Regions from separate parts of the Clostridium ljungdahlii DSM 13528 genome, predicted to be linked through region 3. Evidence: riboswitches for the same ligand, from Rfam matches in the RefSeq annotation. Region 3 holds a riboswitch; each other region holds the start of a gene.
The links. A riboswitch is a leader RNA that binds a small molecule or an ion and turns the genes downstream of it on or off. The one in region 3 is predicted to bind cobalamin.

Region 1 (11,853 bases), 2.0 Mb from region 3:
ATCATTAATAAGTGTTATATTTTCCGTAAATAATAATATAGCCTTGCTTTGTTTTGTACTATCCTTTGTAAGTTCATCAAGTTTATTTTTAAACTTTAAAAGACTGCTGTTTTTACCATTAAGCACTTTTATATCTTCAATTCCATTGATTATTTCAAAAGTATCTCCATTTAAAATTGCACTAGATTCCATCATCTTTTGTGTATTTTTCATAAATCCACTTGCAGATTTTTTAGAAGTAATGAAAAAAACTGGAGTTAAAAACAAAATTATTATAGATAATTTATAATTTATAACAAACATAGTACCTAACGCCATCACCGTATCAATTAAATTTAGAAAAATACTTATAAATTGAGGTGAAAAAATTCCTCCCACAGAACTACATTCTGATATTCTTGCTTGAATATATCCTTTCTGTGTAGAGGATATATAGTCCATTGGCAAATCTATCACCTTGTCCATCACCAAATATCTCATTTCATTAACAATTGAATTACTAACTTTAACAAACATATATTTTGAAATAACCGCAAGAATATATCTCAAAATATACAATAGTGCTATTACAGCAATTAATTTATAAAAGTCACTATATCCTTGTTTAGTTATAAGTATCTTGTCCATTATACGTCCTATTATGTATGGAATAGGAGTTGATATAATTGAACTAAAAATCATGCCAATAATTCCTATAGTAAAAATGATGCGATATTTTTTTAAAAACGGTATTAATTTCAATAAGCTACTAAAGTTACCCATATTATTTTCTCCTTATATTTTTTTGATTTCAAGTCAATACAAATTTACAACCAGGAATTAATTATGATACATTGATTTTACTAACTTCTTCTAATTTTACATTTTCATCCATAGGATTTATTCTTACCTTTCATATTTTTTATTCAACTTATTTTTACGATTCACTCTATCTAATCACCTTCCTTTTTGTACTCGCCTGTCTAATCCACTGCATTTAGTTCTTTCATTGATGACGGAGGGGTTATTCTAAAATAAGGACAAATCTGATGACTTACTTGATTGTTCATAAACAAAGTTCTTGGCATCAGATAAATTCCTATAAATAAAAAGAAACCTTCTCCCTTCGAAGGTCTCTTTTTATAACATAACTTACAATAATGGTTAATAACTAAAAAACATCTCTGTTCTCTTATGTTAATATAACCGTTTACTTTTTGAATAAACATAGCATTATCTTCCCCTCCGAAAGAATCACCGACATATCAGGCAGGTTTCCTGGCTCAGATTCATCTTACTTCCCCGTCTTCCCAGATATAAAAATCCAGTGACATAACTAGGGTTTCATCCTCCATACAGTAACGGTGGGCTGCAGTGTTTTTTACACTTTCCCTTTTAACTATCAATTTGACAGCACCTAATAGTAAAAATATTAAATTTTATTACCTTTATGTTAAATTCATAGCAAAAATTTTGAAAAGTCAATATTATTTTCTTAACGAATCCATTATTAAACATTTTAATCTTCTTGAATTTCAAGTACTCCCATAGGACAAGCTTTAACACAAATACCACATGCCATACACTTACTTGGATTAGGCTTGTCTTCTACTTTTACAATAATACCTTTTGGACAGGCTTCTACACATGTACCGCAGCCAGTACAAGCTTTTTTATCTATCATATATATTCCCTTAGCATTTTGTTTAATGGCCTCTTCAGGACATTTTTTAGCACACACTCCACATTGATTGCACACTTTTAAATCTACACATCCATCTTTTCCCTCATCAATCTTAATACAAGAATTGCCGTAAGTTTTGTAAAATGCCTCGGAACAAGCCATTTCACAGCTTAAACAAGACATACATAAAGACTTATCTTTAACAACTAATTTTTTCATAATACATTCCCCTTTAAACATTATTTATATATACTTTGTACATATACCTTAATTATACAAATATATAAGGTATATATCAATACCGCAAATTTTATGCCTATTATTTTGCTTTGTATAAACAAAGTGCGTGGTAGTATTAGATCATATAGTCATGGAATAAAATAAATGTACAACAAAATTGTCAAAATAAAATAAAAAATACTTAAGTGCAGGAGGGACTGCTCTTAAGTATTTTTTATTTTAGAGTTTAGGGTTTGAATAATTAAATTTATTTCAAAACTATACTATTTTATAAAGCAATTTACATGCCAATTCTTCAGCTTGCAATATTCCTACTTAAAATTATAAATTTTATCCGATGGCTACCAGCCGTAATCCCCCCATCTTCTACTAAAGTGGGGGATAACGGCTGTTACGCCCCTGGATAACAATTTCTCCTAAAGGATAACGCCTTCTAAGTGCTAAAGCACTAAGAATCCTGTTAATAAGTTTCAGATGGAGAAAAAAGCTCCACCTGAAACCAAGAACTCTGTTTATCATTTTGAATATTTTTCTCATATCATATTGATAAAACGCTTTAATTTAGTTTTATTTTGATACTAATATATTTATCTATATCAATGAATCTTACTTATTGGGAAAAGCGACTACTTTCTTTGTCCAATTACCTTTTAAATAATAGAAAGTCATACAAAGTGCTGTTGTTGCCCAGGTTATGGGATATGTAATTGCTACTCCCCTAACATCATGATAGAAATGCATTATAGTAAAGAGCAATATAATTCTAAGTATGCATATATTAGATAATATAATCACCATTGGTGGAGCTGCTTTTCCTGCACCTCTTATAGTATCTCCCAATACTTCCAAAATAACATAAATCCAATAAAATGGAAATGAAGTGTTAATTATTCTTATTCCGTAATCAATTACCACACTATCATGATTAAATATTCCAAAAACTTGGCGTCCAAATATCAACAAAAGCGTACTTGACACTATAGTTACACCTATTTCCATTAGTATACATACCTTGGCTCCCTTTTTTACCCTTTCAATATTTCCTGCACCCATATTTTGCCCAGAAAATGTTGTAATTGCTTGTCCGAAAGCTACAATTGGAAGATAAATAGGTAATTCTACTTTAAAATATGCAGTAAATGCAACAATTGCATTTACACCAAGGCTATTAATATGATATTGTGCAAAAACATTTGACAATGTTATTACAATACTTTGAAGCCCGGACGGTATTCCAATTTTAAAAATAAGTAACAGTATTTCTTTATGTATTCGTATTTTTCTAAATTGTAATCTATATTCGCCCTCTAAATGTGTCAAATAATATAATATCAGTACAGCAGTTGCAGTCTGGGATAAAAGCGTTGCCCATGCAACCCCATTAACGCCATTTTCAAAAATAACTATAAACAATGCATCCATTAATACATGAACAATCCCACCAAAAAGTTGTATATACATTGGTGTTTTGGAATTACCCATGGCACGTATAATACCAGAACCCATGTTATAGGTAATAATTGAAATGAGACTTAAAAAATAGATTCTTATATAGGAAACAGCCGGTTCCAATATTTCTCCTGGAACATTCATCCACCTTAAGAAATATGGCACACCAATATAGCCAATAATGAAAAGCACTATTCCTCCAAGGAAACTCAATCCTATTGCCGTATGTATTGCATCTTTTAATTTCTCTTTTTTCCCCGATCCAACAATATTAGCAATAACAACACTTGCTCCTACTGACATCCCCGTAAAAAATCCTACTAAACAGGTAATAATCAAGGAACTAGCTCCAACTGCTGCTGCAGCTTCTTTGCCAAGATAATTCCCAACAAAAATCAAATCCACTGTATTATATAATTGTTGAATAATGCTTGCTGCAATCAGTGGCAGTGCAAAAAACAACACTTGTTTCCATATAATGCCCTCTGTTAAATTAGTACTCTTTTTCAAATTATTCATTTGCTTCACTTTTTTGTCGCAGCCACCATGAACATGGGCGATGCTCCATACAATAGCTTTTCCTTATCATCCCAAAGGTCTTTTGTAATATCAGGGTTAAATGAAATGTCCTTGAAGTCCAATTCCTTTAGAACCTTTACATCCCAATCTGGACGCATGATTTTGCAAAGTGGAAGTTCATCATAGTCCAGTTTCATTTTTCCCTTGTCATCGCCAGAGTAGGTAGAGCCGTAAATACTGATGCACTCCTTCTCCCTTCGTTCTACTTCTTTTTTTAGTTCTTCATCATAATAGTGAAGATTCCAGTCGGCATCAAAAATCAGAAGACGTCCACCAGGCCGCAAGATTCTCTGCCACTGTCGATATACATTCATGGGATCATGCAGCGTCCATGTAACATTTCTGCTGACTATCATATCAAAAGAATTGTCTTCAAAGTTGAGCTTATGACAATCCATACGGGTGAATACAGGGCAAACACCTGATCTGGCGGAATTTTTCTGGGCTTTTTCCAACATTCCTACAGAGCTGTCTATTCCAGTGACACGATGACCTGCCTGACTTAAAATAATGGCAAAAAAACCAGGGCCTGTCCCAGCATCAAGTATGTCCAGAACTAGCTTATCAGGCGCCTGACTTAAAATAAGCGACCTCCATTTATCCGGACGATAGCTCTTCAGTTCATCCTTTATTATATTGCTATAGTTATTAGAAGATTGGGTCCAGTGCATTTCAATGTTTTCCTGTAATGACATGTTAATTTCCTCCTATCTGATATATTTACATTTTTTAAAACAGGTTTTTTTATCTTATATTCTATAAATAAATTACCTATATTTAAAATTTTGTTATTTATCATTTTATGCTTACCTTACTATTTAATAAATAATACTCATCAGGATGCACTCTTACTCCAGTAACTGTATTTTTACTAACTACATTAAGCATTGATGTAGCAATAAATATATCTGCATTGTCATCCAATAGTTTCTGCTGTACTTGTATAGCAATATTATTTCTTGCCTGAATATCTTTTTGACCTTTGAATTTATCAATAAGGGAATCCACCTCTGGATTACTATATTTCCCATAATTTTCACTTCCATCACTTCTAAAATACTGCTCCAAGAATGTCTGTGGATCTCCTGTTACTGCAGTATTTACACTATATAAACAAAGATCAAAAATTCCACTTTTTATTTCTTTAGGAACTGATTCATACGCTTGCAGCTTAGTGCCTATACCAATTTCTTTAAGGTTTGCCTGCATTGCTTGCGCAATTATAGGAAGCTCTGAACGACTTGTGTAAAAGGCTAAATTCAGTTCTAATTTCTTACCATTTTTCTCTAATATGCCATCACCATCTGTATCTTTATATCCTGCATCGCTTAAAAGCTTAGCTGCTGCTGCTTTATCATACTTATATCCTGTAAGATTCTTATTTCCATAAGGTAAAGATTCTGAAAAAGGCCCAACTGCAGCTACAGCAGCACCCTTTAAAAGTTTTTTAGCATAAGTCTCTCTATCCACACTTAAAGCAATAGCCTTACGTACTGCTGAATCTTTTAAGAACTCATTATTCATATTTTCATATGACATTATTATTCTTAGACTAGTAACTTTATCTATATTATATTTAGATTTATCCGCAAATAATGACATACTGTTGCCTGAAATGCCTGTTGCAACATCAATTTCTCCTGATTGTAGTGCCATTGCACGAGTATTATCATCTTTAATATATTTAAAAGTTGCCTCATCTAACTGTGCTTTGTCTCCCCAATAGTCTTTATTTTTTTCTACTACCACCTTTGAGTTTGGAACATATGATTTAACTTTGAAAGGTCCAGTGCACACAGGAGATTTAGCAAATGTGTCTGAAGCAGCATTAGTATCCATTATTATAGTAAGAGGATCTGCAATATTCCCCAAAAATGTTTCATTTGAAGTTTTAGTGGTTATAGTAAGATTCTGACCGTCTGCAGTTATAGACTTAATAAGTAATATCTTTTCTGTTCTTGGATTTACCTTTAATGCTCTTTCAAGAGATGATTTTACAGCTTTAGCCGTAACAGGTGTACCATTATGGAACTTAACACCTTCTCTAATATGAAACTTCCATGTCAAATCATCTACTCTTTTCCATGAATCAGCAAGGAGAGGTTCTATTTTCATATTCTTATTAAATTTAACCAAAGTTTCACCTACGCCGTATCTGGAAACCAACCAACCATTAAACCCAACAGCAGAATCTAAATTGGTTGAAACAGTATTTAATCCAAACACAATACTTTTTGGCTTTTCATTCCCACTTTTATCAGAAGCTCCCCCGCTTGTACAAGCAACAAAGCTTGTACATAATAAAGCTATTGTAAGCATAATTGCTAATTTTTTTCTTATTTTCATCTGCAATCTCCTCCTAATCCAATATCACGTACTTTTAAATAGCTTCCCTTGGTTCTGTTTTTTTCAATTATTTATCTTTTCTCCGTAAGCCACCATAGGGCCATCCTTAATAACACACAAACTACTAACCTGATAGAGTAATATTCCGTCCATCTCAGCAGCGTAGGTTTCCAAAACGTTGCCAAAATAATCTTTAATGTAACCTAATATTTCTCCTTTTTTAAAATTATCACCTACTCTTTTCGTTGGATACCAGCAGCCTGTGTATTCAGCCTTTTTACAAATCACCTTTCCAACATCCATAGGATGATAAGTTCTTTTAGAAACCTCCCCCTGTAAGACTTTTAAGTATCGCAGCACATTTCTAACATCCTCTTTTCCTAGTTTCACTTCTTCTTTCGACCACCGTCCCATACAACCTCTCTCAATCAAAATACTAGGAATTCCACAGGAACCAGCATAATTATAAGAACCTCCACTGCCAGAAGGAGACTGCACCAAATAAGGGACATTTACTAGTTCAGCCATACCTCTTGCTGCTTTAACGACTTCTGGAGCAGCTACTCCTACACAATATACATAGGGTGTTAGCTCTTCATACCCATCTCCACAATGAAGATCAATATAATAATCTGCACTATGCCCTCCTCCAGAAATGAATACTGTTTTTCCTTCCTTTTCTCCGCAAATAATGGTAACTGGAAGTTCTATATCCGTTCCCTTTACTTGTACATAACCTGATACTTTTTCTCCAGTTTTGGCACACATATTTCCTACTTTTATTGTTTGCATCAATTATTACCTTCTCATATAATCAGTTAAATCACTGCTATTCATCAGATAAATGACAGGCCACTAAATGACCTTTTTCTATTTCTTTTAATTCAGGTTTTTCCTTAAAGCATATATCTCTACATTTTGTACATCTGGAATTAAAACTGCAGCCTGGCTGTATATCAGAAGAGCTTGGCGGCTCACCTTTTATTATTTCTATTTCAGTATTTTCTCTTTTTTTAACAGAAAATACTGATGCTAAAAGTGCCTTTGTATATGGATGAACTGCAGCAGTAGTAAGCCTATCACTGTCAATCGTTTCAACAATACGTCCAAGATACATTACGATAATTCTATCACTGATATTTCTAACCACTGCTAAGTCATGACATATAAAAATGTATGATAGTCCCTTTTCTTTTTTCAAATTTATAAGAAGTTTAAGCACCTGTTCCTGCACTGAAACATCTAAAGCAGAAGTAGCTTCATCACATATTATAATTTCGGGTGACAAAGATAGAGCTCTTGCTATTGCAACTCTTTGCTTTTGTCCTCCACTTAGCTGATGGGGATATTTGTTCATAAATTCATCACTGATCCCCACCATTTGAAGGAGTTTCTTTGTCTTCAATTCCGCATCAGCTTTATTCATAAGTTTAAAATTTAAAAGTGGCTCACTTATAATTTGTCCAATCCTCATACGGGGATTGAAGGATTCAGAAGGATCTTGAAATATCATCTGGAGTTTTCTTCGATTTTGTCTAAGTTCTTCCCACTTCAACTTTGAAATATCTCTCTTATTATAAATAATCTCTCCTGAAGTCAAGGTTTCCAAATTGGTAATTACATTTGCTAAAGTACTTTTACCACAGCCACTTTCTCCAACTATCCCCAAGCATTCTCCTGAATATAGTTCTAAACTTACATTATCAACTGCAGTTAACTTTTTTCCATCCTGCAAATCAAATTGCTTTACAACATTCTTTATTGTCAATATTGGTTCTTTCTCTTGAAGCAAGATTACATTCCTCCAATTCAGGTATTGCTGATAAAAGTTTTTCAGTATACTCACACTTTGGATTGTTTATCACCTCATCCTTATTTTCCCACTCAACTAATTCACCACTTTGCATTACTCCTATTTTATCGCACATATAAGATGCTACTCCCATATTATGTGTAACTATTATTATGCTTGTATTAAAATTGTCTCTAAGCTCCATCATCTGTCTTACCACCTGTGCTTGTACCGTTACATCAAGAGCACTGGTTGGCTCATCTGCCAATAATATTTCTGGTTCCATAGTCATGGCTATAGCTATACCTACTCTTTGCTTCATACCTCCACTAAGTTCAAAAGGATAAGAATTCATTATACGCTTTGTATCAGGAAGTCTCATTTTTCCAAGCATATCAACTGCTTTGTCATATGCATCAGCTTTTGACATGTTAAAATGACTTCTTATGCTTTCAATGAATTGATTACCAACTTTTTTAATAGGAGTTAATGATCCTCCTGCATCCTGAAAAACAATAGCCATTCTATTACCACGTATTTCTTGCCATTCTTTCTTAGAATGCTTAAGAATATCTTTATCCTTATAAATTATATTTCCTGAAGAAATAGCAGCTCCTTTAGGTAATATACCTAGTATGGCACGTATAAGTGTTGATTTTCCACTGCCGCTTTCACCAACTATTCCTACTATCTCCTTACTTGCAATTGACATGCTTATATTTTTTACAACAGGTTCTTGCATACCGTATTTTATTGATAAATTATTTATCCTTAAAATCTCTTCGCTCATCATTTTATGCCTACCTTATTATCTAAAATATAGTAGTCAAGAGGATACATTTTTAATCCACTGACAGTATTTTTGCTGACTATATTAAGCATTGGTGAAACAAGGAATATATATGCATTGTCATCTATTAATTTCTGTTGTACCTTTGTAGCGACATCATATCTTGCTTCAATATTTTTCTCTGTTGTTAATTTATCAATTAGAGCATCAACTTCTGGATTACTATATCCGCCATGATTCTCACTTCCATCAGTTTTAAAATACATCTGTAAGAATGACTGAGGATCTCCTGTTACTGCTGTGTTTACACTTAATAAGCAAAGATCAAAATTCTTGCTTTTTAAAACTGGATCAACGGATTCATAGGATTGTAATTTAATACTTATACCAATTTCTTTAAGGTTCGACTGCATTGCTTGTGCAATTATAGGAAGCTCTGAACGAGTTGTGTAAAAAGCTAAATTCAGTTCTAATTTCTTACCATTTTTTTCTAGTATGCCATCCCCATCTGTATCTTTATATCCTGCATCGCTTAAAAGCTTAGCTGCTGCTGCCTTATCATATTTATAACCTGTAAGATTCTTATTCCCAAATGGTAGTGATCCCGGGAAAGGTCCAACTGCAGGTACAGAACTACCCTTAAGAAGTGTTTTACCATAAGTATCTCTATCAACACCTAATGCAATAGCTTTGCGCACTGCTGGATCTTTTAAAAATTCATTATTAAAATTTTCAAAGGACATAATTATTCTTAAACTTGAAATTTTGTCTATATTATATTTAGACTTATCTTTAAATAAAGGTAAATTGTTACTTGGAATATTAGTTGCTGCATCAATTTCACCAGATTGTAATGCCATTGCACGGGTGTTATCATCTTTAATATATTTAAAGGTTGCTTCATCTACCTTAGCTTTATCTCCCCAATAATCTTTATTTCTTTCTACTACTACTGTTGAATTTGGAGTATATGATTTAACCTTAAAAGGGCCTGTACACACTGGAGCTTTAGCAAAGGTATCTTTTGCTGCAGTAGTATCTACTATTGTAGTAAGAGGGTCTGCAATATTCCCTAAAAGTGCTTCATGTGGTTTTTTAGTTTTCAATGTAAGTTCCTGTCCATTTGCAGTTATGCTATCAACAAGCAATATTTCACTGGTTCTTTTATTTAATTTTAATGCTCTTTCAAGAGATGCTTTTACCGCTTCAGCAGTAACTGTTTTACCACTATGAAACTTAACCCCCTCTCTAATATGAAATTGCCACGTTAAAGCATCGATTCTTTTCCATGAATCAGCAAGAAGTGGTTCTATTTTCATTTCTGGGCTTAATTTAACTAAAGTCTCTCCTACACCAAATCTTGAAACATACCAACCATTATATTCAAGAGCAGGATCCATATTAGTTTGAAACTGATTAAAACCAAAGGTAATACTTTTGGGATTGTTACTACTGCCTTTGTCAGCAGAATTCCCACCTGTACAGGCTGAAAAGCTTGTACATAATAACACTGTTGTAAATATTAATGCTAATTTTCTTTTTAATTTAAATTTCATTTGTGTTCTCTCCTTTTAATATTCATTGATTAGGATCTAATATATCCCTTATACTGTCTCCCAGTAAATTAAATATCATCACAGTTATAAATATTGCAGCACCTGGATATATCATAAGTCCTGGTGAAGTCTGCATGTAATTTCTACCTTCATTAAGCATATATCCCCATTCAGGAGTTGGCGGCTGAGCCCCAAGACCTAAAAATGAAAGAGATGATATTTCAAGCATCATAGTTCCTATGTCCATAGTAGCTATTACAATAAGCGATGGTATTATATTAGGTAATATATATTTTAAAATTATTTGATATTCTTTAGCACCTCCCATTTTAGCTCCTTTAATGTACTCCTTTTTTCTTACAGACATTACTAAGCTTCGACTTACTCTTGCATATTTAACCCAATTCACTACAGCTAAAGCTATAACAACATTCATCGAACTAGGTCCAAGCACTCCTGCAATAGCTATAGCAAAAATAATACCTGGAAAAGCAAGAAAAATATCAGAAAATCTCATTATAATTGTGTCAACTATACCACCAAAATATGCGGCTATTGTTCCCAATGCTGTTCCAACTATAAATATTATTATAACTAGACAAAAAGTCATTTTTAGAGAAGTGGATGCTCCATATAACAATCTTGAAAGTAGACATCTTCCAAGGTTGTCTGTACCTAATGGAAACTTACTGCTTCTACCTTGAAGTGCATTGGTCATATTTGTTTTAAGAGGATCATGAGGAGCTATGTAGTTCGCAGATAAACTTATTGAAATTAAAATTACCGCTAATATGCATAGAAATATAAATAATTTATTTTTTTTTACAAACACCGTAAAGTTTTCCATGTTAAGCCCTCTTTTCCAAACGAATCCTTGGATCTAGAAAATAATATGAAATGTCTACAATCATATTAATTAATACATATATAACCGTCATCCATACAACATATCCTTGTATTACTGGATAATCTCTGTTAAATATAGCTTCTACAGCTAACTTTCCAACTCCAGGCCAGGAAAAAATAGTCTCAACTATAGCTGTTCCTCCGAGTAAGGATCCTAAAGATAAGCCTAATAAAGTTACAATTGATAATAATGAACTCTTTAAAACGTGCCCAAATAGTATTGCGCTATCTTTAACTCCTCTAGCTTTAGCTCCAATTACATAATCCTTGGATATTTCTTCTAGTATAGCCGCCCTAAGCTGCCTTGTATATTTTGATGCCATTGCAATTGTCAAAGTAACTGCAGGTAATATAATACTTTTCCATCCTGTGTCACCCACAACCGGTAAAAGTTTAAATTTAATTGAAAATATATACATAAGTAATAATCCAACCCAAAATCCTGGCATAGATATTCCAAAAAAAGATATAATTCTAATTATATAATCTAATGCCTTGTTTTTATGTAATGCTGACGTAATACCCAAAGGCA
Region 2 (8,727 bases), 2.0 Mb from region 3:
AGTCCTATTTTTCTGACTTTATAATTGCTTATTAAATTTCCTGTTGCTTTGTCATACAAATTATAACCAACAATAGTGTAAATCACAGCATTTTCTTTATCAAGAATGTTCTTATCCATATTATACTGTCCTTTGTTGACATGTACAGTTCCTTTAAATGCTCCCACTGAATATCCACTCACAAAAATATATGTTCTAATAGATATGGAAGGGGTTATGTGACTTATAATAAATCCCCCAATAATTATTATGAAAGAAGATAAAATTACAATACCTTTTCTCGAAAATTTCATTTTCCTCCTCCTTATTACACTTTATAATAAACTGTTACAACAATAGGAACTTCTTTTAGAAGTTCCCCGTCTAATACACGATAAAGCTAAACTAATTACATAACAGTATAGTTTATTTTCTTCATTTATCCACCACCAGTACCGGCAATATTAATATACCAATATGGTATCTTTTTTGAGTATTTATATTTTTTAACAACACTATATGAATCTGGACCAATGCCTGGGTTTTTACAAAAATATAAAGTTCCATACTGTTGGTCAGGAATTGGTCTTTTACAAACTTCTGTTTCAAATGCTTTAATAAAATACCCTCTAAAAAACAAATCTGTTCTTATAGCTCTTTCAATTGTGGAATGAGTAAAAATATCAACTCCAATATATCCTACCATGATAATAATACATATTAATATTATTTTAATGGATCTACGTTTCAATTTTATCCCTCCTTTCATATTGAAAATTCCTATATCCAATAATAGCATTTTATTTATTTGTAAATAGCTCATTAATTTAATAAAATCAAACAACTCATATCTTTAATTTATGGGTTTTGCCAATATCTCCAGCAAAACCCATCTTAAAAGTCTTTTATTTATTTGACTGGACAGGTATGTCTATAATATCTGAAAGTGGATTCATATTTTCAAGGCTGTCCCATATAAATGCCTTCAATTTATATATTCCCTCTTCTGGAAGTTTCATAATACCTGTTAAAATAGATGAATCTCCATTTTTTATTGTCTGCTTTCCGCATACATAGTTGATGAATTTACCGCCCTCATCATATAGTGCTACTATAAGTGATTCATCCTGGTCTTTACCGGAATTATTTTCTGCCTTTACAGATACTTTTGCATCCTCACCTAATTTAAACGAACTATCCATTGTAAGGTTAGTTATCTGTATTGGTTTTGATGTGTTTGTTACTGTAACTATGCACTGTGCCTTTGCATCTTTATTATCTTCAGACACTGCCGTTATTACTGCTGTTCCTGACTTTACTGCTGTTACCTTCCCGTTCTCATCTACTGATGCTATAGTTTTATCACTGCTTGACCAGTCTACCTTTTTATTCGCTGCATTATCCGGTGCTACAGCTGCTGTAAGCTGCAGTGCATCTCCTTCTGTCACACTTGCACTTGTCTTGTCAAGGCTCACGCCTGTTACACTTACTGTTTGTGATGGTGATACCTTTTTCTCTGCTGCAGTTAACTTGTCCACTGTTTCCTGCTTCATGGATGATTTTTGTGCATCACTTAAGGCATCATACAATTTCTCTGCTGCATCAACTTTGTCTTTATCAGCTGAAGTAAGCTTGTCTGCATCTGGCAGTGCTGCTATGGCGCTATTTACAGGCACTGTGGAATTCTTCACATCTGTACAATCAAATATTGAGTTTCTTCCTTCATATGCCCTTACAAGAGAATCTAACCCTCTGCACATTTGTGTTGGCTCATAAGATGATTTATCAAAAGTTGTAGTACCATCTTTAATATTGTAAAACTCTAATGCACCGTCCAAAATACTATTGCCATTTTTTATATATTTACTGTCAAATATATTACTTTTCGTCATTCCAAGAGTCATATACACCTGGGCATTGGTCCATGGATTATTGTAATCACCTGACATACCTCCCCAAAATGATCCCTTGTAAGTTTGTGCATTTGAAAATTGAGCAAATACTTGATCCATAGCTTTCGTTACATCACTATATCCTTCTTTTCCATAATAACTTGCTATTGGTTGAAAAGTCATAAGCCACATATCAGGAACAGCATTAGAAAGTACCTCAGAACCATCTGCACCTTTATTGCCTAACGCACTTTTTGCCCATTCATGAATTAATGCTTCTTTATCAATTCTATTACCACTGCTTGGTATAGCATAATTATAGGAATTTAATCCAAGCAGAGCATATTGACTAGAAAAAGTTTGGTTCGATGTTGAAAGATAATCCTGGTTTGAAATAATATCTATTAAATCATAAGCTTCTATATCTCTTGGATCATACCCTATGGCAGTAATAGCTAAAACCAGCTTATCCCATTCTGTCATCTTTACATCTCTAGGGGTCACTCCTGCTTCCTTCATTTTCTTTAAACCATCCTGCACACTTTTAAACCAGTCATCATAAAATCCTGCTCTTACACCACTATATCCAGAACGAGCAGAAGAAAATACTTCCCATACATAATCATTCAATTCAACAGAGCCCTCTGTGGCACCATCTTTTCCATCAGTACTTGTTTTATCTCCACTCCAGGTAAATTCTGGTACAGCACTCTGTCCAACTCCTAGCTTACTATAAAGTATATCTTCTGCTTTTTTTGCATTTTCTACCTGCTCCTTTTGTTTATCTTCAGAAACTGTTGTAACTCCATTACCATTAAAATTTGGAGTATTAAATGTAACATTGCCTATTTTAAATTTATATTTCTTATTGTCATCATAGGTAATCTGAAGATGATTTTTTAATACATCTGAAGTTAAATCCACTGTATTTCCATTAACAGGGACATAATTCATTGTTACATTATTTCCTGTAAAACCCGGAAAGTTTATTTTCCCATCTAAAGTTACTTTCACATTATCTGAAGCAATACTGTCTTGATCTGAACAGGTAAGAGAAGTTGTATAATCTGCTGTTAAATCTGCTGTCCCATCTGAATTTACAGTTTTATCCTTTATATTGATATTTACATCTACAGGCATATCTGTAGCAATTGTTATTGGTTCTGGAGGCGTCTGATTCGGCTTCAAGTATGGATAACCATCATTTGTATCTGATTTTATATCCCATACCTTATCAAAATCCCATCCAGCATATGTAGCCTGCTGTTTCATTTCATCTGTAGATTTTGCATTACCACCGTAAGTATCTTTTGTAGCTTTAACAATATCTTTATCATAATAACTGCTTGGAAAGTATGCTTGTTTTTTATTTGCAATTCCTCTTACTCCACATGCTGCCATTTTGCCAGCTGCATAACAATTCTTAATTACTTCTTTGTCATTTGGAGACATTACTGAATAGGCTATTCCAGCTACAAATTGTAATTGGTTTGCATCTGTTTGACCTTCAATTTCAAGTCTACTGTAACAGTTTTCCACAATACAATTATCACAAGTCTCATTCTTTGTTATGCATGTTACAATTCCTCCAATGTAAAAACCTGATCCATCTGCTGGCATATTGCTACTGGTAGTTACAATTCCATCAACACTACATAGACTTATTACTCCTGTACTTTCATTTGCAATAGACCCATAGTAACGTGTTTCTCCAGGACTATCTGATAACCCATTAGCGTTGGATACATTCATATTCATATGTAAATTAGTTATAATTCCATAACTACCTAATTTACAAACAAGTCCTGTTAATGGATCATTATAGTTTTTAATACTGTGACCTTGTCCATTAAAATAGCCTTGAAAAGTTCCTGTAGTAGGAGTTAATTGTGTATCATTCGTAATTGTTATATCAGAATTTAAAACAACTTTTTTATTTCCATAATCTATTCCCTTATTTAGATCTGTTCTGAATTTATTAATATCACCTACTGAATTAATAACATATTCACCATTTCCATCAGTAGTAAGTGATGGACTTGCTTCTTCCGCCAGTACTGGTAAAGAAGAAAAGGTACTAAACATAAAACAAATTATAGCCAAAATACTTAAAAATTTCCCAAGAGTATTTTTCTTTTTTATCATCTAATTTTATCCTCCATTTTTAGCAATCTGATGCTATTTATTTTTAGACTTTACCCTGCACATCACCTCCTTGAAAGGGTAAAATTACAATATGCTTGCCTACTTTTTATAATGCTTAATATAACAAAAGAGACCCCTTTCGAAGGTCTCCATTTACCAATACAAATTCATATTATTTTACTGCATAAAACAAATAAAAAGAACCACAAGGGTTCTCTCATGTCAATATAACCGTTTACTTTTAATTATAAACAGCTTAAATATAGTAACATCTTTCCCTCCGAAAGAATTAACATCATATCAGGCAGGCTTCCTGGCTCAGATTCATCTTACTTCCCTGTCTTCCCGGATATAAAAATCCAGTGACATAATTAGGGTTTCATCCTCTATACAGTAACGGTGGGCTGCAGTGCTTTTTACACTTTTCCTTTTAACTGTCACGTTTGACAGCACCTAATACTAAATATTAAATTTTTATTATCTTTATATTAAGGTTAGTACATAATTTTTCAAAAGTCAACATTATTTTCATTAATATAAAGATATTTCTGGACGAAAGATGATAATGTCTTAGTATACCGCATTTGATTATGTCCCAAATATAGAACTAAATATGAATTTTCATATTTAATACATATTTTAAAAATAGTTAGCATTCTCCATAGTCTTCAGTAAAATATAAAAGTCCCATTTTTCTGACTTTATAATTGCTTATTACATTTCCTGTTGCTTTATCATACAAATCGTAACCAACAATAGTGTAAATCATAGCATTTTCTTTATCAAGAATATTCTTATCCATATTATACTGTCCTTTGTTGACATGTACGGTTACTTTAAATGCTCCCGCTGGATATCCGCTCACAAAAATATATGTTCTAATAGACATCGAAGGGGTTATGTGACTTATAATAAATCCCCCAATAATTATTATAAAAGAAGATAAAATTACAATACCTTTTCTCGAAAGTTTCATTCTTCTCCTCCTTATTACAACTTATAATAAAGTTTATACAGAATATAAAGTTTATTTTCTTCATTTATCCACCGCCCCCAGCATAAATATACCAATAGTCAATCTTTTTTGAATACTTATGTTTCTTAGCAACACTATATGAATCTAAACCAATGCTTGGATTTTTACAAAAATATAAAGTCCCATATTGTTGGTCAGGAATTGGTCTTTTACAAACATCTGTTTCAAATGCTTTAATAAAATACCCTCTAAAAAACAAATCTGTTCTTATAGCTCTTTCAATTGTGGAATGAGTAAAAATATCAACTCCAATATATCCTACCATGATAATAATACATATTAATATTATTTTAATGGATCTACGTTTCAATTTTATCCCTCCTTTCATATTGAAAATTCCTATATCCAATAATAGCATTTTATTTATTTGTAAATAGCTCATTAATTTAATAAAATCAAACAACTCATATCTTTAATTTATGGGTTTTGCCAATATCTCCAGCAAAACCCATCTTAAAAGTTTTTTATTTATTTGACTGGACAGGTATGTCTATAATATCTGAAAGTGGATTCATATTTTCAAGGCTGTCCCATATAAATGCCTTCAATTTATATATTCCCTCTTCTGGAAGTTTCATAATACCTGTTAAAATAGATGAATCTCCATTTTTTATTGTCTGCTTTCCGCATACATAGTTGATGAATTTACCGCCCTCATCATATAGTGCTACTATAAGTGATTCATCCTGGTCTTTACCGGAATTATTTTCTGCCTTTACAGATACTTTTGCATCCTCACCTAATTTAAACGAACTATCCATTGTAAGGTTAGTTATCTGTATTGGTTTTGATGTGTTTGTTACTGTAACTATGCACTGTGCCTTTGCATCTTTATTATCTTCAGACACTGCCGTTATTACTGCTGTTCCTGACTTTACTGCTGTTACCTTCCCGTTCTCATCTACTGATGCTATAGTTTTATCACTGCTTGACCAGTCTACCTTTTTATTCGCTGCATTATCCGGTGCTACAGCTGCTGTAAGCTGCAGTGCATCTCCTTCTGTCACACTTGCACTCGTCTTGTCTAATGTCACTCCCGTTACATTTACCGTTTGTGATGGTGATACCTTTTTCTCTGCTGCAGTTAACTTGTCCACTGTTTCCTGCTTCATGGATGATTTTTGTGCATCACTTAAGGCATCATACAATTTCTCTACTGCATCAACCTTGTCTTTATCGGCTGAAGTAAGCTTATCTACATCCAGTGCTGCTATGTCGTTATTTACAGGCACTGTAGAATTCTTCACATCTGTACAGTCAAATATTGAGTTTCTACCTTCATAATCCCTTACAAGAGAATCTATGCCCCTGCATATCTGCACTGGATCATATTTTAAATTGTCATATTGGGTAGTTTTATTTTTGCCATCAAATCCTTCAAGTATAGCATTAAATATGGTATTGCCATCTTTTATAAATTTCTTGTCAAAAACATTGGCATGTGCCATTCCAAGTGTCATATATACCTGGGCATTGGTCCACGGGTTATTTAAATCAATATCGCCATCACTTGTATGACCACCCCAGAAAGAACCAGTATAAGCCTGAGAATTTGAAAATTGATCAAATACATGATCCATGGCCTGTTTTACATCGTAATACTTGTCTCCTTCTTTTGCATTTGCATTATAATACGCTGCAATTTCTTGTAACATCATAGTCCACATATCAGGTGAAGCATTTGCTGCTACTTGAGACCCATCAGCACCTGTTTCTTTGTAAACATTCTTAGCACCATCATGTGTACTCTCTTCCATATAATTTCTGTCAATATGATTTCCATCATTTAGCACATGATCAATATAATTATAAGAAGTTAATGCATAATCTGCATATGTTCCTGCAAACATCTGAACTGATGAATTTAAATAATTTTTATTTGAAATTATATCTATTAAATTATAAGCTTTTATATCCCTGGGGTCATATCCTATAGATGTAATTGCCAGAACCAGTTTTTCCCATTCTGTCATTTTTACATCTTGATCTCCAATTTTTGCATTTTTCATCCTCTGGAGTTCATCCTGTATGCCCTTAAACCAATCGTCATAGTAACCACTTCTTATACCTGTGTATCCAGATCGGGCTGATGAAAATACATCCCAATCATCATCATTTAGTAAAATAGTACCTTCCTTTCCAGGAGCATCAGCTTTATCTCCCTCCCACTGAAATACAGGCACAGCTTTTTCCTGTCCAACACCAAATTTGCTGTAAATTATATTTTCTACTTCCTTTGCATCTTCAACCTGCTGCTTTTCTTCATCCTGTGTAGGTGCTGCCGCACTATTGTCAAGAAGTTTTGCAGTTGAGGGAAGTACTTTACCAAGTAGAAACTGGTAATCTTCATTTTGATCATAGTTTATCTTAATCTTGCTTGAATCAATTGTTAGGGGTACATTTCCTATAGTTGGTGCATTAAAAAATACACCTCCATCACAAGTAGCACTAACATTATACTTGCTTATTAAATCTTTATCTTTATCAGATTCTGGAATCACTTTAAAAGTTGCTTCTGCTTTAAGGCAGTCATCTGTAGTCTTAAAAGGTTCAGTTCCAGGTACAAAGATTCTGTCTTTAGCTGTTGCCTGCACATCTACTACTACCTTTGCTGCTATCTTAGTTGAACTATCCGGATTTAGATATGGATAGCCATCATTTACAGAAGAATCTATCTTCCAGGTCTTATCAAAATCAAATCCAAGCTTGGTGTAGCTGTCTTTATCTTTCATTTGTGCAGTGGTATATCCCACAGGTTTTCCCATAAAAGAAGTACTTGAAAATCCCAGTATATCACTATCATATGCACAGGTAGTTACATCAGTTTCGCTACTTGTATCGATTGGTTGACGAGATACTTTTTTTTCATTTTCCAGGAATTTACCATAAAAATAGCAATTTTTGATTTCTGAGCCAGGTGTAACACAAATTCCTGCAATATTTGGTAAAAATGAAGACTTAGTATCAAAAGTAACATTACTACAGCAGTTATCTGTATATCCATTTATTAGATTCCAGTTATCATCAGAACATGCACTATTACCAACTATTCCTGCTAAAGTTGAAAATCTGCCAGCATCAACTTCAATACTTCCTGTGCTGCAGCAGTGGGTAATTGTACCACAACATTCATTTGCAATTACTCCATAAAATACATCATCGTTGTCATCTAAAATTATTTTACTTCTATCTTTTATGTCTACATTAGCATCAACTTTAACATTCTCCACAATTCCATCTTTCCATACAATTCCAAACAAGCCTGAAGCTGCATCCGTATAACCACTTATAGTATGAAACTTTCCATCAAAAGTACCATCAAAACTTTTATTGTGAGAGGTAAGAGATTTTAAAGGAACATTTGATTTACTTATATCAATATCCTGTGTCAAAACAACTTTTTTGCCTAAATAGTCTATGCCCTTATCGATATCTCCCCTGAGTTTGTTTAGGTCATCTACTGAACTTACAGTGTAATTTCCATCTGAGCCCTGGTTTAAAGATGGCGTTGACGCCGTTGGTGATGCACCTGCTCTAGCAGTATAAGGTGCAAATGTCATTAAAGTAAACATAAGCATCATAACAAGGCTAATCTTTTTCCATAATTTTTTCACTTTGTTCTCCTCTCTAATTTTTATAAAACTATATAAGAAATACCGGGTTAAAAATACATCT
Region 3 (11,853 bases):
CAACTTTGTAAAATCTCTCAAAGATTTTATTTAGATGCTCTGGAGCTATACCCTCCCCTGTGTCAGACACTGTTATTTCAATTTTATTTTTTATTTTTCCTAAAGTTACTTTGATGGAGCCACCTTCAGGGGTATGTTTTATTGCATTGTCAACTAAGATAGTTATAAGTTGGTTGATCCTTCCCTCATTCCCTAAAAAAATTATATCCGGATGAATATCTGATAAAATGGCTATTTTATGTTTTGTGGCAACTGGTTCAAGAGGAACTACAGATTTAGTTACAGCACTGCTTATATCAAAGGAAGAAGTATCAAATCCGTTTTTATGAGAATCTGATCTAGCAAGAAATAGAAGATCTTCTATGAGTTTAGTCATTCGTGTAGTTTCAATCTTAATATTTTTAAGCCATTTATCCTGGCTTTCTACGGTTTCATCTTTATTGTCTAGTACTATATCTAAATTAGTGGTTATAACTGCAAGGGGAGTTCGAAGTTCATGGGATGCATCTGCAGTAAAAGCTTTTTGTTTTTTCCAGGCATTTATAATAGGTTTTAGAGATATGTTGGCAAGGAATAAGCTTATTATAAATACAAAAACGAGACTTATTATGTAAATTGTTACAGATATAGTAATCAATCGACGCAGTACTTCATCGTCGAAGGCTTTATCTTGAAAAACCACAATAAGTCCATAGCTTTTAGGAACTTTAATATATCTCAAAATATAATTTCCATATGTTGAAGTGCCGTTTAGTTTGTCTTTCTTTAATATTTTTTCTAATAGTTCTTTATAGTCTTTTTCAGACAATGGGGAATTAGGGGATATTTCCTCAATTTGATTTTTAAAATTTATTTTTATAAAAAAGCTTTCAGAAGCAGTCATGTTTTTGTCATGAGGCCCGGAAGGTGGAATATTTTCCATTTCAGCTGTTTTACTCATACGCATATAGGCAGAATGTTCAAAACTTGTGTTCATAAGTATATATATGCCTGAAAATATGGTTATTAATACCAAGCTTGTAAGTATTAAATTGATTAGAATAAGTTGTATTTTTAATTTACGAAACATAATTTAAACCTCTTTCAAGCAGTAGCCTATACCTCTTATAGTTTCAATGACTACATTACATTTTAATTCTCTTAATTTTTTCCTCAAGTATGAAAAGTACACTTCAATGTTGTTATTCATTTCTATGTCAGAATCAAGGCCCCATACTCTATCTAGAATTTGATCTTTAGTTAGTACTTGATTTTTATTGCGGGCTAAAAGCTCTAGAAGCTGGGATTCTTTTGTAGTTAGTTTAGTTTTGTTACCATTGCATTCAATTTCTCCCCTCAGTGGATTGAAAGTTAGAGAGGACAGCTTAATGCTTCCATGTTGGATAAAATCTGTATGCCTTCTGCTGAGAGCTCTTATTCTAGCTAGCAGTTCCTCCTTAGAGAATGGCTTTACAAGATAGTCATCTGCTCCATTGTCAAGTCCTTCTACTCTATTTTCAATTGAGTCCATAGCAGTAAGCATAAGCACTGGGGTTTCAATACCTTTTTTTCTTATAAATTTTAAAATATCAAGTCCGTTTTTTTCTGGAAGCATTCTGTCAAGTATTATCAAATCATATATTTCGGATTCAGCCATTTCCTGTCCAGTAATTCCATCATAAGCTGCATCTACAGCGTAATTATTTTTCTTTAAAATATAAACTAGAGCATCTGAAAGCATAACTTCGTCTTCAACTAAAAGTAATCTCATAATAAAATTCCCTCCTTATCTCTAAATATTATACTATAAAGCTATATGATTTTAACTATAAAATATAATTAACAAACTTTTCTCCATTTATTGTTATAATTTTAAGTTTGTTTTAAGGTTGAAACCTCAAAATAATAATTAAGCTAGATCGATAAAGTTTCTAAGGTATTTGAAAGAAAATAACAAGTCAAAAATGCGACGGATATTTTTTATAATACTGACTGGTTATTTCTTTAAAAATGCCTAACATTAAATTGAGGTGAATAACATGAATGAAAATGTAATGTATTCTATAGTAGTACCACTGTATAATGAGGAGCTAGTAATAGATGAAAGCTATAGAAGACTTAAAAAAGTTATGGACTCTACTTTAGAGAATTATGAAATTATATTTATAAATGACGGAAGTAGCGATAAGACTAGGGAAAAGACGGAAAAGATATGTAGTGAGGATGAAAATATAAGACTTATTAATTTTTCGAGAAATTTTGGTCATCAATGTGCTATAACTGCAGGAATGGAAAACTCCATAGGGCAGGCTGTAGTTGTAATAGATGCAGATCTTCAAGACCCTCCAGAGGTTATTTTAGATATGATTAATAAGTGGAAGGAAGGCTATGATGTCGTCTATGGAAAAAGAGCTAAGAGGGAAGGAGAATCGTTTTTTAAGAGATTTACAGCAAGGTCATTTTATAGATTATTAAAGAGTATGACTAGCATTGATATTCCTGTAGACACCGGAGATTTTAGACTTATAGATAGAAAAGTGTGCAATGCATTGAATTCACTACCGGAAAAAAATAGATATGTGAGGGGACTTGTAAGTTGGGTTGGGTACAAACAAACCTTTGTAGAATTTGTAAGGCATGAAAGATTTGCGGGGGATAGCAAGTATCCGCTTAAAAAAATGATGAAACTGGCTTTTGATGGTATAACATCATTTTCTTATAAGCCGCTTATGCTTGCTGGATATTTAGGAGGACTATCACTTTTTATTGGAATTGTTTCAATCATAGTTGAGTTTACAAAATGTATATTACAAAAAACCAGCATAGTAAATTTTGGACTCATAATATCAATTGATTTGATAATGTTTGGGATAATATTAAGTTGCATGGGTATAATAGGCCAGTACATTGGAAGAATTTTCGACGAAAGTAAAGGAAGACCTAATTATGTTATTGAAAATATAGTAAATAAGGCATTTGAAAGAAAATAACAAGTCAAAGATGCGACGGATATTTTTTATCAGACAGGGAGGTAGGTTTCGCAGATAGTGAATCCTATCTAAGGGTTCTGCCGACGCAGTATGATAAAAAATAGGCTAGCATACTGACTGGTTATTTCTTTGAAAATGCCTAATAGAAAGGAGTAGATAAGTATGGATCAATTAATTAAAACTATGGATTTTATTTTCAATGGTAAACTAAAACTACTAAGTCGTTTTTCTGCCACTGGTGTCATAAATACAATAATAGATTTTGCTGTATTCACCCTTTGTCAAAGTGTATTTGGACTCCATTATACTATAAGCCAGGTTATAGGCTATAGTTTTGGAGTTATAAATAGCTTCATATTCAATAAAAAGTGGACTTTTGAATATAAAAGTTCTGGAAAAAAGGTGATTCGAGAGGTATCACAATTTGCAATAGTAAATCTTATTTCACTTATTTCAACACTTGTGTTTATGAAATTTTTAATAAATGATTTTAATCTAAACGTGTATTTATCAAAAATAATTGTAACACTCATAGCTCAGGTAATAAATTTTTTATTATATAAAATATGGGTATTCAATTAAGGAGGAAAACTTATGAAAAAATTAAAATTTACAAAAGAAAGATTTGCACTATGTATAATTCTGGTCATATCTGCAATATTAAATTTTGCAAATTTAACTATAGAAGGATATGGAAATTCATATTATGCTGCAGGTGTAAAGAGTATGCTCATGAATTTTAAAAATTTCTTTTTCGTATCATTTGATCCCGCGGGATTTGTATCCATTGATAAGCCACCTTTAGGTTTTTGGATACAGACTATATCAGCAAAAATATTTGGATTTAGTGGATGGAGTATATTATTTCCCGAGGCTCTTGCCGGAGTAATTTCAGTTGGAATCTTATATTATATAGTAAAGAGATCTTTTGGAGAGATAGCAGGACTTATATCAGCTCTATGTCTTTCAATAACGCCAGTTTTTGTAGCAACCAGCAGGAATAATACTATAGACAATCTATTAATTGTGACATTACTTTTTGCCTGCTTATTTTTATCCAAAGCTGCTGAAAAAGGCAAGCTTAAATATTTAATAATAAGTTTGGTTCTTGTAGGATTAGGGTTTAATATAAAAATGCTTCAGGCATATATGATAGCTCCTGCTCTATATATAACTTATTTGATTTCTTCAGCTGTACCTGTAAAACAGAGGATAAAACATTTGATTATAAGTACACTTATTCTTGGAGTAATATCTTTATCGTGGGCAGTAGCAGTGGACTTGGTTCCATCGCAAAACAGACCTTTTGTAGGGAGTAGTACAAATAACACCGTTACTGAACTTATATTTGGACATAATGGATTGGAAAGGCTCAGCAGTACTAATGGTGGTATAGGTGGAGCACCATCAGGAAAGGTAGGAAATTTTCAATTTAAAGAATTTAGAAGTAATTTTAGCAAAAATCAGGCAAATTTACAAAGTGGAAACAATAATGCTCCTAGTGCAATGACACCTCCACAAAATTCAAAAAATTCTGTTCAAAGTCCACAAGGAGGCCCAGGAGGTCAGAATACACAAGGTAATTTCAAAAATCAAGGTGGAGGACCTGGTGGTGGCGGACCTGGTGGACCAAATGGACTTTCAGGAAGCTTTGGAGGACAGACAACGGCAGGTATTACTAGATTATTTTCTAAAAATGTTTTGTCAGACCAGATAGTTTGGTTTTTACCTCTAGCTATATTTGGACTTGCTGCATCTGTAATAGTAGAAAAACTTAAGTTCCCATTTGATAATAAGAAAAAATTGGGGTTAACATTATGGACATTATGGTTGGTACCTGAATTCATATATTTCAGCTACACAAAGGGATTGTTCCATCCATATTATTTAAGTATGCTGGCCCCTCCAATTGCAGCCTTATGTGGAATAGGACTTACTTCCATGTGGAAGCTATATAAGGAAGGCGGCATAAAATCATGGATAATGCCTGCAGCATTTATTGTAGAAGGATTGGTACATCTTTTAATGTTATCCTATTTTATTACTACTATATCCACTACTATAAAATCTATAATTATAGCAGCTATAATATTGTGTTTTGCATCTGCCGCACTGCTTATAATATATAGAATAGTCAAGAGAGGAAATTTGGATCAGGGCAATAATGGAAGCTTTGCCGAGATATTTACAACACTTGCCCTTGTAGGAATTTTGGTAACACCTGCTGTCGGTTCTGCTGCTGCTATAACTCACAGCTTAAGTTCTTTGCCTGCTGCAGGATTAGAGCTCCTGTCAAGCGGTGAATCAGGGAATTTCATGATGATGGGCGGACAAAATAGTAGTAGGAATTCAAAGCTTATAAAATTCCTTGAAAGTCATACTTCAAATGAAAAATATGCTCTTGTAGTTTCAGGTTCTGCTTCTGCTGAAGATATTATAATTGAAAGCGGCAAAAGCGTAATGGCTCTTGGAGGTTTCTCAGGATCTGACAAGATACTGTCCTTAAGCGAATTTAAACAAATGGTTAAAAAAGGTGAGGTAAGATATGTACTTACAGGAGGTATGGGAGGAAGAGATTCTCAGGATATAATGAATTGGATTCAGAGAAATGGAAAAGCTGTTTCAACTGCTGAATGGAAAGACACTACTAATTCTCAAGCTCAAAAAGGTCAAAGTTCTACTAATAATACTGATAATAGTAAAATGGATAGTAACTCAAAAAGAAACAGCAACTTACGTTTTCAGCCAATGGGCGGCATGAACAATGAAACACTGTATGATTTAAAAGGCACTGTAAAATAGAGGTAGAGTTTCTAAACAAAAAATCAACGTATGCTCTGGATATTTTTTACAACCTTCAGCTCGTTAAATATTTTGATAAGTCTAAGTAAAAAATTCTAAAAAAGCTAAGAACTTTTGAAAACTCGTACCTCAGACAATTCAAAAGTTCTAAGTTTTTACGAATTTTTTTCTAAGACTTATATGCAAAATATTTAAAAGAGCCTCATTATTGTAAAAATATGCTTGCGTATAAGCTGATTTTTAAGTTATAAATCCACATTGAGGTATTCTAGCTTGAAATTTCAACTTATACTTGAAAATAATGCTGACAAAATTGAAATCGCACTTAAAAACTTTTTTTATAAGTCTTAGTGAGGTATTTTAGAAAATCTTAGAAGCTTATATATGTCTGAGGTACGAGTTTATATAAGCTTCTTTAGATTTTCAAAATACCGAACTTTAGACCTATAAAAAGTTTTTAGTATGATGAAATTTGTCAGCATATGAACCGGTATATGTCAACTTTCAATCTAGAAACTCTATAGTTGATTCTTTTTATGATAATGTTATAATTAAGGTGAAAATTAATGTTGTAAAATAAAATTTAACAAATAATAGTATAGGTTTAATTACATTTAATTAAAAGGGAATCAGGTGGAAATCCTGAACTATCTTGTAGCTGTATTAGGTGAATTTAAGTAAGACAAGCCACTTGTAAATAGGGAAGGCATACTTAAATGATGAAGCTTAAGTCAGAAGACCTGCCTATATAGTAGGCCATTAACTCTACAAGTGATAGGGGGCATTGTAATAAATAAAGTATTTATTACTTATGTTTTATGTGTGAAGACCTTTTAACACTTAGTTAAAGGGTTTTTTAGGTATATAGTGAAGTTATATTTTAATTATAATAATATAGTTGTAATATTGGAGTTGATAAAATGATACAACTTATAGGGGTAAAAAGTGAATGTGATATTGAAATAAGGCAGAAGTTCTCTATTGTATCGTCAAAATTAGAAGATAAATTAAAAAATGTTTATAAAATTACAGCAAACGTTTTAATTTTGAGTACTTGTAACAGAACAGAAATATATGTGGATTCTAATATACAAGGTGAAGAACTAATAAATGCTGTATTTGATGCTTTAGGTTGGAGCAGGGAACTTATTACATATACCTTTTATGCAAAAAGTGAAGATGCTATTAAGCATTTAATGGAAGTAAGTTGTGGTTTCCATTCTAAAATTTTGGGAGAAGATCAAATTTTAGGACAAATTAAGACTGCATATAATATGGCATTAAAAGCTAAGACTATAAAAGGACAGATTCAGAGGCTATTTCAGAATGCAATAACTTGTGGTAAGAAGTTTAAGAATGACTGTGAAATGTATAAAATACCTGTATCTGTACCATCAATAGCTGTTAAAGAAGCAGAAAAGAGCAAAGTAAAAAGGTATATGGTAATTGGGTTTGGTGAAATAGGAAGGCTTGTTCTCAAATATTTAGCTGGCTTGAATACCGAGATAGTATATATCGTAGTACGTGATTTGAACAAAGTTAAAGATTTATATGAAAATTGTAACTGGATTAAGTTCATAACTTTTAAAGAAAGAAAAGCTTATTATAGCAATGTGGATTGTATTATAAGTTGTACTTCTGCACCTCATACTATAATTTATAAAGAAGAACTTCCTAAAAAGAAATTTCTCATATTTGATCTTGCAGTACCTAAAGATATAGATGCAGGTGTATTAACTCTTCCAGATGTAAAAGTATATGATATAGATAATATAAGCAGTATTGATGAAAATAATAAGATTATGCGAAAAGAAAAAATGGAAAAGTACAGGTATATTATCCAAGAATATATAGATGAATTTATAAAATGGCAGTCTTTAGATGAACTTTCACCGGAAATACAGAAGATGAAAAGTTTTGGAAGTGAAATATGTGAAAAGAGGATAGAGACTTTTAAAAATAAGAGGTATACCAAAGATAATGAAGTACTCGTACAAACTATGATACAGAGTACAGCCAAAGTGTATATAAACAGGGCTATAGATGTGTTAAAAGAAGCAAAACTTCAAGGAAAAGAAGATGAATATTTAAAGCTTATAAATAAAATATTCTGTTAATGATGAAGAAATGGAGATGTAAAACTTAATGAGAAATGATGATATATTTAATGAATCCAAATTATACATGCCAGGAGGAGTAAATAGTCCTGTTAGAGCATTTAAAGATGTGCCTTTGAATCCACCTGTTATAAAAAGGGGAAAAGGAGCTTATATTTATGATGAGGATGGTAATAAATACATAGATTTTGTATGCTCATGGGGGCCTATGATTTTAGGACACTGTGATGATGATGTGGTAAAGGCTATAAAGGATACAAGTGAAAATGCTATATCTTTTGGTGCTACTACAGAGCTTGAATTGGAGCTTGCAAAATATGTATGTACCACTTTAGATAATGTAGAAATGCTTAGAATGGTAAATTCAGGAACAGAAGCAACTATGAGTGCGGTAAAGCTTGCTAGAGGGTGTACTGGAAGAAATAAAATAATAAAATTTGCAGGTTGCTATCATGGTCATTTTGATGATTTTTTAGTAGAAGCAGGTTCTGGAGTCATGACAGAAGGAATTCCAGGAAGCGCTGGGGTTCCTGAGGACAGTGTGAAAAATACTTTAATAGCTAAATATAATGATCTTTCTAATGTGGAGAAAATTTTTGAGAAGCATGGTAAAGACATTGCAGCGATTATAGTAGAACCAGTAGCAGGAAATATGGGCGTAATTCCTGGGGATGCCAATTTCTTAAAAGGGCTTCGAAGTATTTGTGATAAAAATGGAAGCTTGCTTATTTTTGATGAAGTAATGAGTGGATTTAGGGTAGCCTATAAAGGAGCCCAGAGCATTTATGGAATAAAACCGGATATAACTACTTTTGCAAAAATTATAGGTGGAGGTCTTCCTTGTGGTGCTTATGGTGGAAGAAAAGAAATAATGGAAAAACTTTCACCAATGGGACCTGTCTATCAGGCAGGAACAATGTCCGGAAATCCCCTTGTAATGGCTGCAGGAATTGCAACTTTAAAGAAGCTGCACGACAATCCTGATTACTATGAACATCTTGAAAAATTAGGTGCAAAATTGGAACAGGGTATAAAGGACATAGCAAAAAAGAAGGGCATAAATGTTGTAGTAAATAGGTGCGGAGCAATGTTTGCTATATTCTTTACTAAAGATTCAGAAGTTAGAAATTATGAAGATGCTAAAAAATGTGATACTGCTCTTTTTGCAAAGTATTTTCAGCATATGTTGAGCAAAGGCATTTATATTGCACCTTCTCAATTTGAAGCTATATTTTTAAATGTAAAGCATACTGAAGAAGATATTGATAAATTCTTAGAGGCATTCAGCACATTTGAAGCCTAGATAGGGTTTCTAAGCAAAAAATCAACTTATACTATGGATATTTTCTACAACCTTCAGCTCCTTAAATATTTTGATAAGTCTAACCAAAAAATTTTGAAAACCTAAGATCTTTTGAAAACTCGTACCTCAGACAATTCAAAAGGTCTAAGTTTTTCTGGAATTTTTTACTAAGACTTATATGCAAAATATTTAAATGTGTTTGCTTATTGTAAAATATTTCTACACATAAGTTTATTTTTAAGTGAGAAACTAAACTTTATAGTTTGGAAATTAAAACAAACTTTCACATGAACTAAATTAACTTTGCTATAAGGACTATTAGATGTGAAGCAGGCACTAATATTAATTGTGCTAATATACTTCCAATAATCAATCCACCAACAATAAAAATTATGCAGCGGTTAAATTCCAATTCTGTACGTTCTCCTCTTATCACATCATCTGTCATCATAGATAAATATGGATCAATAAATATAAACATGAATATTGTTGAAATACTGTTGATTACAGATGCTAAAGTGCTGCAAGTAGTTCTTAAACTAGGACTTAAGCATCCAGCATATAATGATGATAAAATACTTATACTTGATATAGAAAATGCAATAATATTTAGTAAAATTACCTTTTTAGGAGTTTTTCTAAAGTTCTTTAATTCAGATAAATTTTCTCTTTTAGGAATTGAAATACTATTTTTAAACTGCTCAATTCCTGATTTTGAAAATGCATGAATCATCAATCTAGGTAAAGACCTGTAAACACTAAATGATATAACCAATTTGTTAAACACTTTTATAAAAGTTGGCATTAAAATTGCACCGGCTATTGTGGCTAAAGTAATAGAAAAAACTATCCATCTAAAAATATACAGTAAGTTACTAGAATGACCTGTATTTATTCCATTTTCAATAGTTTTTGCTAATAATGGAGCTTGAATAGTATTAGCTGTTCTTTGTATAAGTAAAAAAACATTAAATACAGCAAAAGATACTGCAATTCTACCAGTTCTTATTCCCACAATTCTAGTAGAATATGCTAATGTTCCTATAACATAAATAATAAAAGTTAGCATAAAAACTAAATATACCTGTATTGTCATTTTTCTTACCACCTTATGGCTTCATTAGTTTATATTTATTTCATAAATTTGTATATTCAAATTATATCACAATTTTAATTTTGATAGGAACTTATAAGATGAAGATTTTAGATCATACAAGGAAACATGCTGACAAAATTGAAATCACACTTAAAAATTTTTTTTATAAGTCTTAGTGAGACATTTTAGAAAATCTTAAAAACTTATATATGTCTGAGGTACGAGTTTATATAAGTTTCTTTAGATTTTCAAAATGCTGAGCTTTAGACTTATAAAAAGTTTTTAGTGTGATGAAATTTGTCAGCATGTTTTTATATGACTTGAAACTTCTACTTAGAACTTTCCTAAAGTGCAGTTTTAATTGTAGATAAATATTCCAAAAGCTCACCTTTTAAGACATTATTTTTTAGCGCATAGTGTATATTTGCTTGAAGGAAAGCAAATTTATCTCCTGCATTATATCTTTGGCCTTCAAAATAATATCCATATATTGCTTCAGTTTTTACAAGTTCTTTTAGGGCATCTGTTAGCTGTATTTCTCCTTTTTTATCTGATTTGTTTTTTTCAAGTATTTCAAATATTTTTGGAGTTATAATATATCTCCCTAGAATTGCGATATTTGAAGGAGCTTCTTGGACTGTTGGCTTTTCTACCATATCTTTGACTTTAAAAGTTCCCTTTTCAACTTCAATGCCACTTATAATACCGTATTTTGATACAGCTTCTTCCTTTACAGGCTGGACACCTAAAATAGAAGTATTGTAGTTATCGTAACAATCTATAAGCTGCTTGAGACAGGGTATTTTGCTGTCAACTATGTCATCGCCTAACATAACTGCAAAAGGTTCATCTTCTACAAAATTTTTAGCAAGACTTATAGCATGACCTAATCCTTTAGGTTCTTTTTGTCTCGTATAATATATATCTACCATGTTGGATATGTTTTGAACTAACTTTAATAAAGTGGTTTTATTATTTTTTTTAAGTTGATCTTCAAGCTCTACGGATTTGTCAAAATGATCTTCAATAGATCTCTTATTTTTGCCCGTTATTATTAATATTTCTTCAATTCCAGAAGATACAGCTTCTTCTACTATATATTGAATTGTCGGCTTATCTACTATAGGCAGCATTTCTTTAGGTTGAGCTTTTGTAGCAGGAAGAAATCTTGTACCTAGTCCTGCAGCAGGAATTATTGCTTTTTTAATTTTCATAAGTTACACGTCCTTTCATTTTTAACATTAAATCTATTAATATTTTCATAAGATATATAAACAAAATTATGTTTAGCATCGAAACACCATCAGTTATTAAACTGTGAGAATCTGAATTCATTCCTCTTGAACCACCAAACAAAATATAATAAATATTGGTGTAAATTGTTATAGTGTAACCAACTGCTAAGGTTAATAGTCTTTTATCTTTTAGGTATATAAAGCTTATAATTGATAATGCGGCAGCAGGAAATAAATATCTTTCATGCATTCCTGTGGAAAATGTGAAAACACCTGAAATTTGAACAAATGCTGAAGCAAAGACAAATGCTCTGTTTTTGTTCTTTGCATA

Region 1: another riboswitch for cobalamin. It lies ahead of CLJU_RS22250 (hypothetical protein); the one in region 3 lies ahead of hemA (glutamyl-tRNA reductase).
Region 2: another riboswitch for cobalamin. It lies ahead of CLJU_RS21330 (Ig-like domain-containing protein); the one in region 3 lies ahead of hemA (glutamyl-tRNA reductase).

Annotation. Positions count from the first base shown of each region.
Region 1 is NC_014328.1:2,468,112-2,479,964, forward strand. It holds gene CLJU_RS11065 (ABC transporter ATP-binding protein) at 1-762, opposite strand, end outside; gene CLJU_RS22250 (hypothetical protein) at 963-1,208, opposite strand; cobalamin riboswitch at 1,231-1,415, opposite strand; gene CLJU_RS11075 (4Fe-4S binding protein) at 1,499-1,882, opposite strand; gene CLJU_RS11080 (MATE family efflux transporter) at 2,510-3,871, opposite strand; gene CLJU_RS11085 (class I SAM-dependent methyltransferase) at 3,877-4,626, opposite strand; gene CLJU_RS11090 (ABC transporter substrate-binding protein) at 4,727-6,277, opposite strand; gene CLJU_RS11095 (succinylglutamate desuccinylase/aspartoacylase family protein) at 6,341-7,069, opposite strand; gene CLJU_RS11100 (ABC transporter ATP-binding protein) at 7,107-8,069, opposite strand; gene CLJU_RS11105 (ABC transporter ATP-binding protein) at 8,014-8,862, opposite strand; gene CLJU_RS11110 (ABC transporter substrate-binding protein) at 8,859-10,415, opposite strand; gene nikC (nickel transporter permease) at 10,438-11,262, opposite strand; gene nikB (nickel ABC transporter permease) at 11,264-11,853, opposite strand, start outside.
Region 2 is NC_014328.1:2,454,478-2,463,204, forward strand. It holds gene CLJU_RS11015 (hypothetical protein) at 1-293, opposite strand, end outside; gene CLJU_RS11020 (hypothetical protein) at 419-730, opposite strand; gene CLJU_RS21330 (Ig-like domain-containing protein) at 885-4,016, opposite strand; cobalamin riboswitch at 4,303-4,488, opposite strand; gene CLJU_RS11030 (hypothetical protein) at 4,666-4,992, opposite strand; gene CLJU_RS11035 (hypothetical protein) at 5,057-5,362, opposite strand; gene CLJU_RS21335 (Ig-like domain-containing protein) at 5,517-8,666, opposite strand.
Region 3 is NC_014328.1:469,222-481,074, forward strand. It holds gene CLJU_RS02165 (sensor histidine kinase) at 1-1,069, opposite strand, end outside; gene CLJU_RS02170 (response regulator transcription factor) at 1,073-1,750, opposite strand; gene CLJU_RS02175 (glycosyltransferase family 2 protein) at 2,019-2,969, shown strand; gene CLJU_RS02180 (GtrA family protein) at 3,132-3,551, shown strand; gene CLJU_RS02185 (glycosyltransferase family 39 protein) at 3,564-5,771, shown strand; cobalamin riboswitch at 6,355-6,533, shown strand; gene hemA (glutamyl-tRNA reductase) at 6,692-7,888, shown strand; gene hemL (glutamate-1-semialdehyde 2,1-aminomutase) at 7,917-9,191, shown strand; gene CLJU_RS02200 (lipid II flippase Amj family protein) at 9,484-10,287, opposite strand; gene galU (UTP--glucose-1-phosphate uridylyltransferase GalU) at 10,632-11,501, opposite strand; gene CLJU_RS02210 (glycosyltransferase 87 family protein) at 11,491-11,853, opposite strand, start outside.